DNA from 4 places in the Streptomonospora nanhaiensis genome. Region 1 is predicted to be linked to each of the others. Evidence: riboswitches for the same ligand, from Rfam matches in the RefSeq annotation. Region 1 holds a riboswitch; each other region holds the start of a gene.
What was found. A riboswitch is a leader RNA that binds a small molecule or an ion and turns the genes downstream of it on or off. The one in region 1 is predicted to bind cobalamin.

Region 1 (2,191 bases):
CGGGCGCAGGTTCTCCGGCATGTCGGGGCTGGCCGTGGCCGGCGTGGTGGCCGCGGTGCTGGTGGCCCCGGCCGGGATCGCCGAGGGCGGCACCGCCCTGCTGGACCCCGGGATGCTGCTGCTGGGGCTGGCGATCGGGCTGCTGTCGTCGGTGGTGCCCTACACGCTGGAGTTGCAGGCGCTGCGCCGGATGCCGCCCCGGGTGTTCGGAATCCTGATGAGCCTGGAGCCGGCGGTGGCGGCGCTGGTGGGCATGGTGCTGCTGGGCCAGTGGCTGTCGGGCTGGCAGTGGCTGGCGATCGGCTGCGTGGTGGCGGCCAGCGCCGGGGCCACCCGGCGGCCGGGCGCCCCCCGCGCCGCCGAGGCGCCCTCCGGCCCGGAGGCCTCCGGCGGCGCGGCGGCCGCCCGCGGCGGGGAGGCCCCGGACCCCGACTAGGTGCGCGCGGGCACGGGCGCGGGCGGGGCCGCCGTCCGCGCCTTCGGGCTGCCCTCCTACCACTCCCCCGCCCCCGGATTCCACCCCGACACTCCATGGATTGCGGTTGTCGCGAACCCCAGGCACAACATGTAGTATCTCGGGCGCTGGTGGTTCATCGGGGCGCACACCCCGGTGAGGCAAGAGGGAACCCGGTGCGAATCCGGGACTGCCCCGCAGCGGTATGCGGGAAACGGCGCCGCGCGCACCCCACGGGGGCGGGCGGACGCCGCCGAACGCCGCCATGACGCACTGGCGCCTCGCGCGCTGGGAAGCGGCGGCCGTAGGAGGGGCGCTGGACTGTCCGCCCTGAGCCCGCGAGTCCGAAGACCTGCCACCGGTGTGCGCGCAAACCGGCGCGCACCGCAACGGGGCCTCGCGGGCGGGCCGCCGTGCTCGTCCGCCGTGCCCTGGGCGGGTCTCCCTTCCCGGGCGGCCGTGCGGACGCGTGCGCTCCGACCCCCGCCGGTCCCACCGGATCAGCGTCTAACCAGGTTGGAGCCATCCATGACCCTCGACACCGCACTGCCCGCCGCATCCTCCGCCGCCGCCGACCGGGCCGAGCCCGGTCAGCGGGTGGCGGCGGCCGTGGCGATGGCGTGCGCCGGTCTGCCCGGGGCCGATCCCGGACCGGTGGTAGCCGAGGCGCGGCGCGCCCTCTACCCCGGCATCAGCGCGGCCGAGGTGGACGAGGCGCTGGTGATGGCCGCCCGCGCGTTCGTTGAGGCCGACCCGGTGTACTCGCGGGTGGCGGCGCGGCTGCTGCTGGACACCCTGCGCCGCGAGGCGCTGAGCTTCGTCTCCGGGCACCCCGACACCGCCGGGCAGGACGACATGCCCGCGCGCTACCCGGGCTACCTGGCGGCCTACGTGGCGCGCGGGGTGGAGCTGGGCCAGCTCGACCCGCGCCTGGCCGACTTCGACCTGGAGCGGCTGGGCGCCGCGCTGCGGCCCGAGCGCGACCTGGAGTTCACGCTGCTGGGGTTGCAGACCCTCTACGACCGCTACTTCCTGCACCACCGGGGCACCCGCTACGAGCTGCCGCAGGCGTTCTTCATGCGGATCGCCATGGGGCTGGCCCTGGGCGAGGACGACCGCGAGGCGCGCGCGGTGGAGTTCTACGACCTGCTGTCCTCGTTCGACTTCATGTGCTCCACGCCGACCCTGTTCAACTCCGGCACGCCCCGGCCGCAGCTGTCGTCGTGCTTCCTGACGACGGTGGAGGACGACCTGAAGTCGATCTTCCACTCCATCAGCAACAACGCGCTGCTGTCGAAGTACTCCGGCGGCCTGGGCAACGACTGGACCCCGGTGCGCGGGATCGGCGCCCACATCCGCGGCACCAACGGCTCCAGCCAGGGCGTGGTGCCGTTCCTCAAGATCGCCAACGACACCGCCGTGGCGGTCAACCAGGGCGGCAAGCGCAAGGGCGCGGTGTGCGCCTACCTGGAGACCTGGCACATCGACATCGAGGAGTTCCTCGACCTGCGCAAGAACACCGGCGACGAGCGGCGCCGCACCCACGACATGAACACCGCCAACTGGGTGCCCGACCTGTTCCTGCGCCGGGTGGAGGCCGACGCGGAGTGGACGCTGTTCTCCCCCGACGAGGTGCCCGACCTGCACGACCTCTACGGCGCGGAGTTCGCCGAGCGCTACGAGCACTACGAGCGCGCGGCGCAGGCCGGGCAGATCGCGGTGTGGCGGCGGGTGCGC
Region 2 (2,191 bases), 5.9 Mb from region 1:
CTCGGTGGCGGGCGGCCAGTCGGGCGGCACGAGCCCGGGGGCCGCCTGGTGGAGGAGGATGCGCCAGGTGTCGGCGGCCGAGATCCCGACCGAGCCCGCGCCCACGCCCAGCGTCATCGCCAGCGGAAGGGCGGCCAGCAGCAGCGCCAGCGCCACCGGGAGCGGGAGCCGGCCGCGCCGGGTGGGGACGGCGGCGGGACGGGATCGGCCGGGCGGTGGCCCCGGCGGGGCCGGGGCGGCGGGGGTGCCGCCGGGGGCGCGCGGTGCGGCGGGGGTGTCGGCGGTGTCGGCCATCCCCGCTCAGAACGCCTCGGGGTGGAGCTGCTCGGCGATGCGGGTGACCGCGTCGCCCACCCGGACGCCCACGACAGTGGAGGACAGCGGCAGCTCGGCGAACCGCTCCCGGCGCACAGCGGGCGCGTGGGCCAGGGCGGGCTGGGCCAGCACCGCCCGGCGCTTGTCCTCGACGGTGGTGGACCCGTAGTCGTAGAAGAGGATCGCCTCGGGGTCGCGGGCGGCGGCCTGCTCGATGGAGACGTCGGCGAACACGTCGTCCACGTCGGAGAACACGTTGCGCCCGCCGGCGGAGGCGATCATGTCGTCGGCGATCCCGGCGCCGCCGGAGGTGAAGACGGTGGCGTCGAGGGAGTCCACCACCAGCACGTCCACCGGGTCGGTGCCCGCCAGCCGGGCCTCGACCGAGGCGACCTCGGCCTCGATGTCGGCGACGAGTTCGTCGGCGCGCTCCTCCACGCCGAAGAGGCGGCCGATGTTGCGGATCTCGGTGCCGACCGTGTCCAGGTCGACGTCCGTGGCGCACTGCTCGACGGAGGCGTAGGTGGTCATGCCGGCCGCCTCCAGCGCGTCGCGGCCCCGGCCCTCGGCGGGGTCGAAGGCGCTGGCCGCGAACCCGGCGTAGACGAAGTCGGGCTCGGCGGCCAGCAGCGCCTCGTAGGAGGGGTAGCGCTCGGCGAGCACGGGGACGGACGCGTAGTCCTCGCGCAGCTCGGGCAGGACCGCGTCGTCCAGGAACGCGGTGCCCACCATCCGGTCGGCCAGGCCCAGGGCGAGCATGATCTCGGCGACGTGCTGGTTCATGGCCACCGCCCGCTGCGGCGGCGCGGAAACGGTGACCTCGCGCCCGCACTCGCGCACGGTGACGGGGTAGCCCTCGGCCGGGGCGCCGCCGCCGGCGCCCGCGGCAGTGCCGCAGGCGCTGAGGGCGAGGACCACTCCGGCCGCGGCGGCGGCCGACCTGGCCGCCCGGCCCGGCCGGGCGGGGTGCGGGGAGGGAGGGGATGGGCGCACGTCTGGTCCTTCCGCGAGGCCGGGCGCGGCGCGCGGCGCGGCCCGCGGACGGGGGCACACGGGGGTGCCGCCGGCGCGCTCCGCCTCCGGGGTCCGCGCCCCTGGGTGACGAGTCGCGACGGGTCAGTGTCCTGACTCCCGGATCAGCGCCTGGCCCGGCCTTCCGGCGCGCGCGGCGCCGTGGCCGTGAGCGGGTTCGGCTCCCCGGTCACAGTGGCGGGACCGTGCCGGAGTCGCACCGGCTTCCTGTCGTCCCGTCGCCGTCCCAGGCTAGCGAGCGCCCGGCCGCGGCGGAGGGCCGGGGCCGCGGGCGGCGTCCGCACCGACTTGACCTCAAGTTAGGTAGAGGAATTATCGTCCGGTCTGTCGCAGGGAGCCGGTAGGAACGGCCGTGCGGCCGCCGACGACGACGAAAAGGGTGAAGCCGATGAGCATGGAGGTCAGCGCGTGGACATCGATGTACAACGCGATGCACGCGCAGGAGGACCGGCGGCCGTTCTCGTGGCCGACCCTGCGCCGGATCGGCCGGTTCGCCCGCCCGCACCGGCGCACCCTGGGCTGGTTCGTGCTGCTGAGCAGCGTGGTGGCGGCGCTGGCGGTGGCCACTCCCCTGCTGGCCGGGCGGATCGTCGACGCGATCGTCCACGGTGAGCCCTTCGACGTCGTGGTCGGCCTCGCCGCGCTGATCGCGGGCATCGCCGTCGCCGAGGCCGGGCTGGGCCTGCTCCAGCGGTGGCTGTCGGCGGGCATCGGCGAGGGCCTGATCCTGGACCTGCGCTCGGCCGTCTACGACCACGTGCAGCGCATGCCGATCGCGTTCTTCACCCGCACCCGCACCGGCGCGCTCGTCAGCCGGCTCAACAACGACGTCATCGGGGCGCAG
Region 3 (2,191 bases), 5.3 Mb from region 1:
TCCAGGCCACCCGCAGACCGCGCAGGTCGCGCTCCAGCGGCTCGGCGAACCCCGCACCCGGCTCGGGCACCGCGATCGGGCTGCGCGGGTCGGGCCCGGCCATCACCGACAGCAGCAGCGCGGCGTCGGCCACCTCCCGCGCCATGGGCCCCTGCACGCCCAGCGTCGACCACCCCAGCGGGGCGGGGTGGCGGGGCACCCGCCCCGGCGAGGGCCGCAGCCCCACCACGTTGTTGAACGCCGCCGGGTTGCGCAGCGACCCGCCCATGTCCGAGCCGTCGCACAGCGGGTGCATGCCGGCCGCCAGCGCGGCGGCGGCCCCGCCGCTGCTGCCCCCGGCCGACCGGGTCAGGTCGTAGGGGTTGCGCGTCAGCCCGAACACCGGGTTGAACGTGTGCGAGCCCGCCGAGAACTCCGGGGTGTTGGTCTTGCCCACGGTGATCGCGCCCGCCGCGCGCATCCGCTCCACCACCAGTTCGTCGCGCCGGGGCACGTTGCCGGCGAACAGCGGCGAACCGAACGTCGTGCGCACCCCGGCGGTCTCGTGGGCGTCCTTGTGCGCGACCGGCAGCCCGTGCAGCGGCCCCACCTCGGCGCCCGAGGCCAGCCGCTCGTCGGCGGCCGCCGCCTCGTCCATGGCCCGCTCGGCGCACAGCGTCACCACCGCGTTGACCCTCGGGTTCACCGCCTCGATCCGCGCCAGGTGCGCGCCCACCACCTCGCGGGCCGACACCTCCCGCGCGCGCAGCATCCGCGCCAGGTCGCGGGCGGAGCGGTAGGTGATCTCCTCGTCCACGGCCGGTGCCCTCCTCGACTCATCGCCCCGTCGGCGCGGCCATCCCACCCCACCGGCCCGGCCGCGCGCAAGGCGGCGCCCTCACCGTCCCCCGCCTGCCCCGGCACCCCCCGCGCCCCGGGGCGACTGCGGTGCGGGCGCGCGGAGGCCGGTGTGAGACGCTGGTGCGCGGTGCCCCGATCGCGGCGCACGCCCCGGTTCGTCCAGGGCCCGCCGCGACAGCAGGAACCCGGTGCGAATCCGGGACGGACCCGCCACTGTGACCAGGAAGCGACCCCGCCACGCACGCCACTGCCGGACCCCGGTGGGAAGGCGGCGGGGGAGCGGCGATCTGGAAGCCAGGAGACTGCGCGGCACCGCGACCGACCCCTGTGGGCGTGGACTCCCGAGGAAGGACTGACCCGCGTGAGCGCTCCTGCTCGCTATCCCTTCAGCGCGGTCGTCGGCATGGCCGACCTCAAGCTGGCGCTGCTGCTCAACGCCGTGTCGCCGGCCGTGGGCGGCGTGCTGGTCCGCGGCGAGAAGGGCACCGCCAAGTCGACCGTGGTGCGCGCCCTGGCGGCGCTGCTGCCCTCCATCGCCGTGGTCGAGGGCTGCCGCTTCGCCTGCGACCCCGCCGCCCCCGACCCCGGCTGCCCCGACGGCCCCCACGTCCCCGGCGCGGCCCCGGCCGAGCGCCCCGCCCGGCTCGTGGAGCTGCCGGTGGGCGCCAGCGAGGACCGGCTGGTCGGCGCGCTCGACCTGGAGCGCGCGCTCACCGAGGGGGTCAGGGCGTTCGAGCCCGGCCTGCTCGCCGACGCCCACCGCGGCCTCCTCTACGTCGACGAGGTCAACCTGCTGCACGACCACCTCGTCGACCTGCTGCTGGACGCCGCCGCCATGGGCACCTCCCATGTCGAGCGCGAAGGCGTGTCTGTGCGCCACGCGGCGCGCTTCCTGCTCGTGGGCACCATGAACCCCGAGGAGGGCGAACTCCGCCCGCAGCTGCTGGACCGCTTCGGCCTCACCGTCGAGGTCGCCGCCACCCGCGACCCCGCCCAGCGGGCCGAGGTCGTGCGCCGCCGGCTGGCCTTCGAGGCCGATCCCGGCTCCTTCGCCGCCGCCTACGCCGACGACGAAGCCGACCTCGCCGAACGCATCCGCGCCGCCCGCGAGCGCCTGCCCGGCGTGGTGCTCACCGACGCCGCGCTGCGCCAGGTCACCGCCGTGTGCGCGGCCTTCGACGTCGACGGCCTGCGCGCCGACATCGTCACCGCCCGCGCCGCCATGGCGCTGGCCGCCTGGCGCGGCCACGGCGAGGTCGGCTCCGACGACGTCCGCGACGCCGCCCGCCTGGCCCTGCCGCACCGGCGCCGCCGCGACCCCTTCGACGCCCCCGACCTCGACGAGGACCGC
Region 4 (2,191 bases), 5.2 Mb from region 1:
GACCGCCCGGTGGCCGCCTACCTGCGCGACCTGCTGGCCGACCTGCTGGGCCCCGAGCGCACCGATCCGGCCGGCCCCCGCGCGGCCGAGCCCGGCGCCGCGGCCGACGAGCGCGCCGGCGACCACCCCGCGTCCGCCGACCGCGGCTCACCGGACGGCGGCTCGCCCGGCCGGCCCGGCACGGCCGGGTAGCGCCGCGGGCCTGCGCCCCACCGGAGTGCTCCGCCGGCGGCCGCGTCCCGGCCGTCCGGCGGGGCCGCCCGAACGCCTCAGTGCGTGGCCGCCAGCGAACGCGCGTAGTTCACCGACTGCATCACCTGCATCACCGTCTGCGGGCTGCGCGCCGGCACCATCGTCGAGTGGAACACCCCGTTGCCCTGCACGGTGACCTGCACCGAACCCTGGGTCTTCTCCTCCTTCATGAGCAGGAAGAGCAGACCCAGCAGCCCCAGGCCGCACGCCCAGATGAAGATCACCAGGCTGATCACCGTCAGCACGACCCCCGTGGTCGACACGCCCGTGGTGGTGTGGGTCATGTCCGAGGCGTTCCAGGTGCTGCCCTTGATCGGGAACCGCCCGGCGGGCGTGATCACCGTGGTCTGGGTGATCGAGATGTCGCCGATGGTGGTGAGGATGGCCTCGCTCTCGGGAACGGGAGCGTACGGAGCCTGGTAACCCCCGGTCTGCTGGTTGTAGGGCACCATCGCCCCGGAGGAGTAGTCGCCGGCGGGGTAGCCGCCGGAGGGCGTCCCGGGCTGGGCGTAGGGGTCGCCCTGCGGGTACTGCTGGTAGGGGTCGCCGGAGCCCGGCGGGGGTTCGGGATAGCTCATAGCACCTGATTCTCGCAAAGGCGGGGGTGCGGCGGTACTTGCTTGGACGCCGCTCCGGCGTGGCCGGGGCCGCACCGGCGGCCCGGCACCGGCCCGCACCCGCACCGTCTGTCAGGATGAAGCCGCGACGGCGCGAAGGAACGCGGTGCGAATCCGCGGCTGTCCCGCAACTGTCACGGTCCGCGCAGCCTATCGGCGCCGACCCCAGCCAGGAACTTCCGCCGCCGTACCTGTCCAGTGCCGGGGCGAGGACCCCGCTTCTGCGAACGAAGGGCCCGCACGTGGCGACCATTCTGCTGCTGTCCACCGCCGACACCGAGCTGCTGGCCGCGCGGGCGGCCGGGGCCGGCTACCGCACCGCCAACCCCGCCCGCACCGACCCCGCCGACCTCCCCGGCCTCCTCGCGGGCGCCGACCTCGCCGTGGTGCGGATCCTGGGCGGCAGCGAGTCCTGGCCCGGGGGCCTGGAGCGGCTGCGCGCCTCGGGCGTTCCGCTGGTCGCCCTGGGCGGCGAGGCCGCCCTCGACGCCGAGATGCTCGCGCTGTCCACCGTCCCGGCGGGTGTGGCCACCGAGGCCCACGCCTACCTGCGCGAGGGCGGCGTGGCCAACCTCCGCGAACTCGCCCGCTTCCTCTCCGACACCGTGCTGCTGACCGGCGAGGGGTTCGCCCCGCCCGAGCCCATGCCCGAGTACGGCGTGCACGAGCGGGCCGCCCGCGCCGAACCCGGAGCCGACCGCCCCACGGTCGCCGTGGTCTTCTACCGGGCGCACGAACTCTCCGGCAACACCGCGTTCGTCGACACCCTGTGCGCGGCGATCGAGGACGCCGGCGGCGCGGCCCTGCCGGTGTTCTCCGGCTCGCTGCGCGGGCTCACCCGCGCCACCACCCCCGGCCTGTTCGCGCTGCTGGACTCCGCCGACGCCGTGGTCACCACCGTGCTGGCCGCCGGCGGCGCCGTCGCGGCCAACGCCTCCGGCGGCGGCGACGAAGACGCCTGGGACGCCGGCGCGCTCGCCGCCCTGGACGTCCCCGTCATCCAGGGCCTGGTCCTGACCACCGGCCGGGAGCGCTGGCAGGCCTCCGACGCCGCCCTGACCCCCATGGACGCCGGCATGCAGGTGGCCATCCCCGAGTTCGACGGCCGTCTCATCAGCGTGCCGTTCTCCTTCAAGGAGGTCGCCGACGACAGCGGCATCCCCGTCTACGTCGCCGACCCCGAACGCGCCGCCCGCGTCGCCGGGATCGCCGTGCGCCACGCCCGCCTGCGCTCGGTGCCGCCCGAGCGCAGGCGCCTGGGGGTGCTGCTGTCGGCCTACCCCACCAAGCACTCCCGGGTGGGCAACGCCGTGGGCCTGGAC

Region 2: it holds a riboswitch for cobalamin, as region 1 does, so the genes downstream of both, HNR12_RS25945 (ABC transporter substrate-binding protein) here and HNR12_RS00025 (ribonucleoside-diphosphate reductase subunit alpha) in region 1, are expected to answer to the same signal.
Region 3: it holds a riboswitch for cobalamin, as region 1 does, so the genes downstream of both, HNR12_RS23395 (putative cobaltochelatase) here and HNR12_RS00025 (ribonucleoside-diphosphate reductase subunit alpha) in region 1, are expected to answer to the same signal.
Region 4: it holds a riboswitch for cobalamin, as region 1 does, so the genes downstream of both, cobN (cobaltochelatase subunit CobN) here and HNR12_RS00025 (ribonucleoside-diphosphate reductase subunit alpha) in region 1, are expected to answer to the same signal.

What each region holds. Positions count from the first base shown of each region.
Region 1 is NZ_JACCFO010000001.1:12,629-14,819, reverse strand. It holds gene HNR12_RS00030 (EamA family transporter) at 1-436, shown strand, start outside; cobalamin riboswitch at 570-828, shown strand; gene HNR12_RS00025 (ribonucleoside-diphosphate reductase subunit alpha) at 983-2,191, shown strand, end outside.
Region 2 is NZ_JACCFO010000001.1:5,896,656-5,898,846, reverse strand. It holds gene HNR12_RS25950 (FecCD family ABC transporter permease) at 1-294, opposite strand, end outside; gene HNR12_RS25945 (ABC transporter substrate-binding protein) at 301-1,308, opposite strand; cobalamin riboswitch at 1,433-1,557, opposite strand; gene HNR12_RS25940 (ABC transporter ATP-binding protein) at 1,736-2,191, shown strand, end outside.
Region 3 is NZ_JACCFO010000001.1:5,264,531-5,266,721, forward strand. It holds gene HNR12_RS23390 (amidase) at 1-796, opposite strand, end outside; cobalamin riboswitch at 1,019-1,145, shown strand; gene HNR12_RS23395 (putative cobaltochelatase) at 1,202-2,191, shown strand, end outside.
Region 4 is NZ_JACCFO010000001.1:5,251,750-5,253,940, forward strand. It holds gene HNR12_RS23345 (hypothetical protein) at 1-192, shown strand, start outside; gene HNR12_RS23350 (hypothetical protein) at 270-830, opposite strand; cobalamin riboswitch at 942-1,067, shown strand; gene cobN (cobaltochelatase subunit CobN) at 1,112-2,191, shown strand, end outside.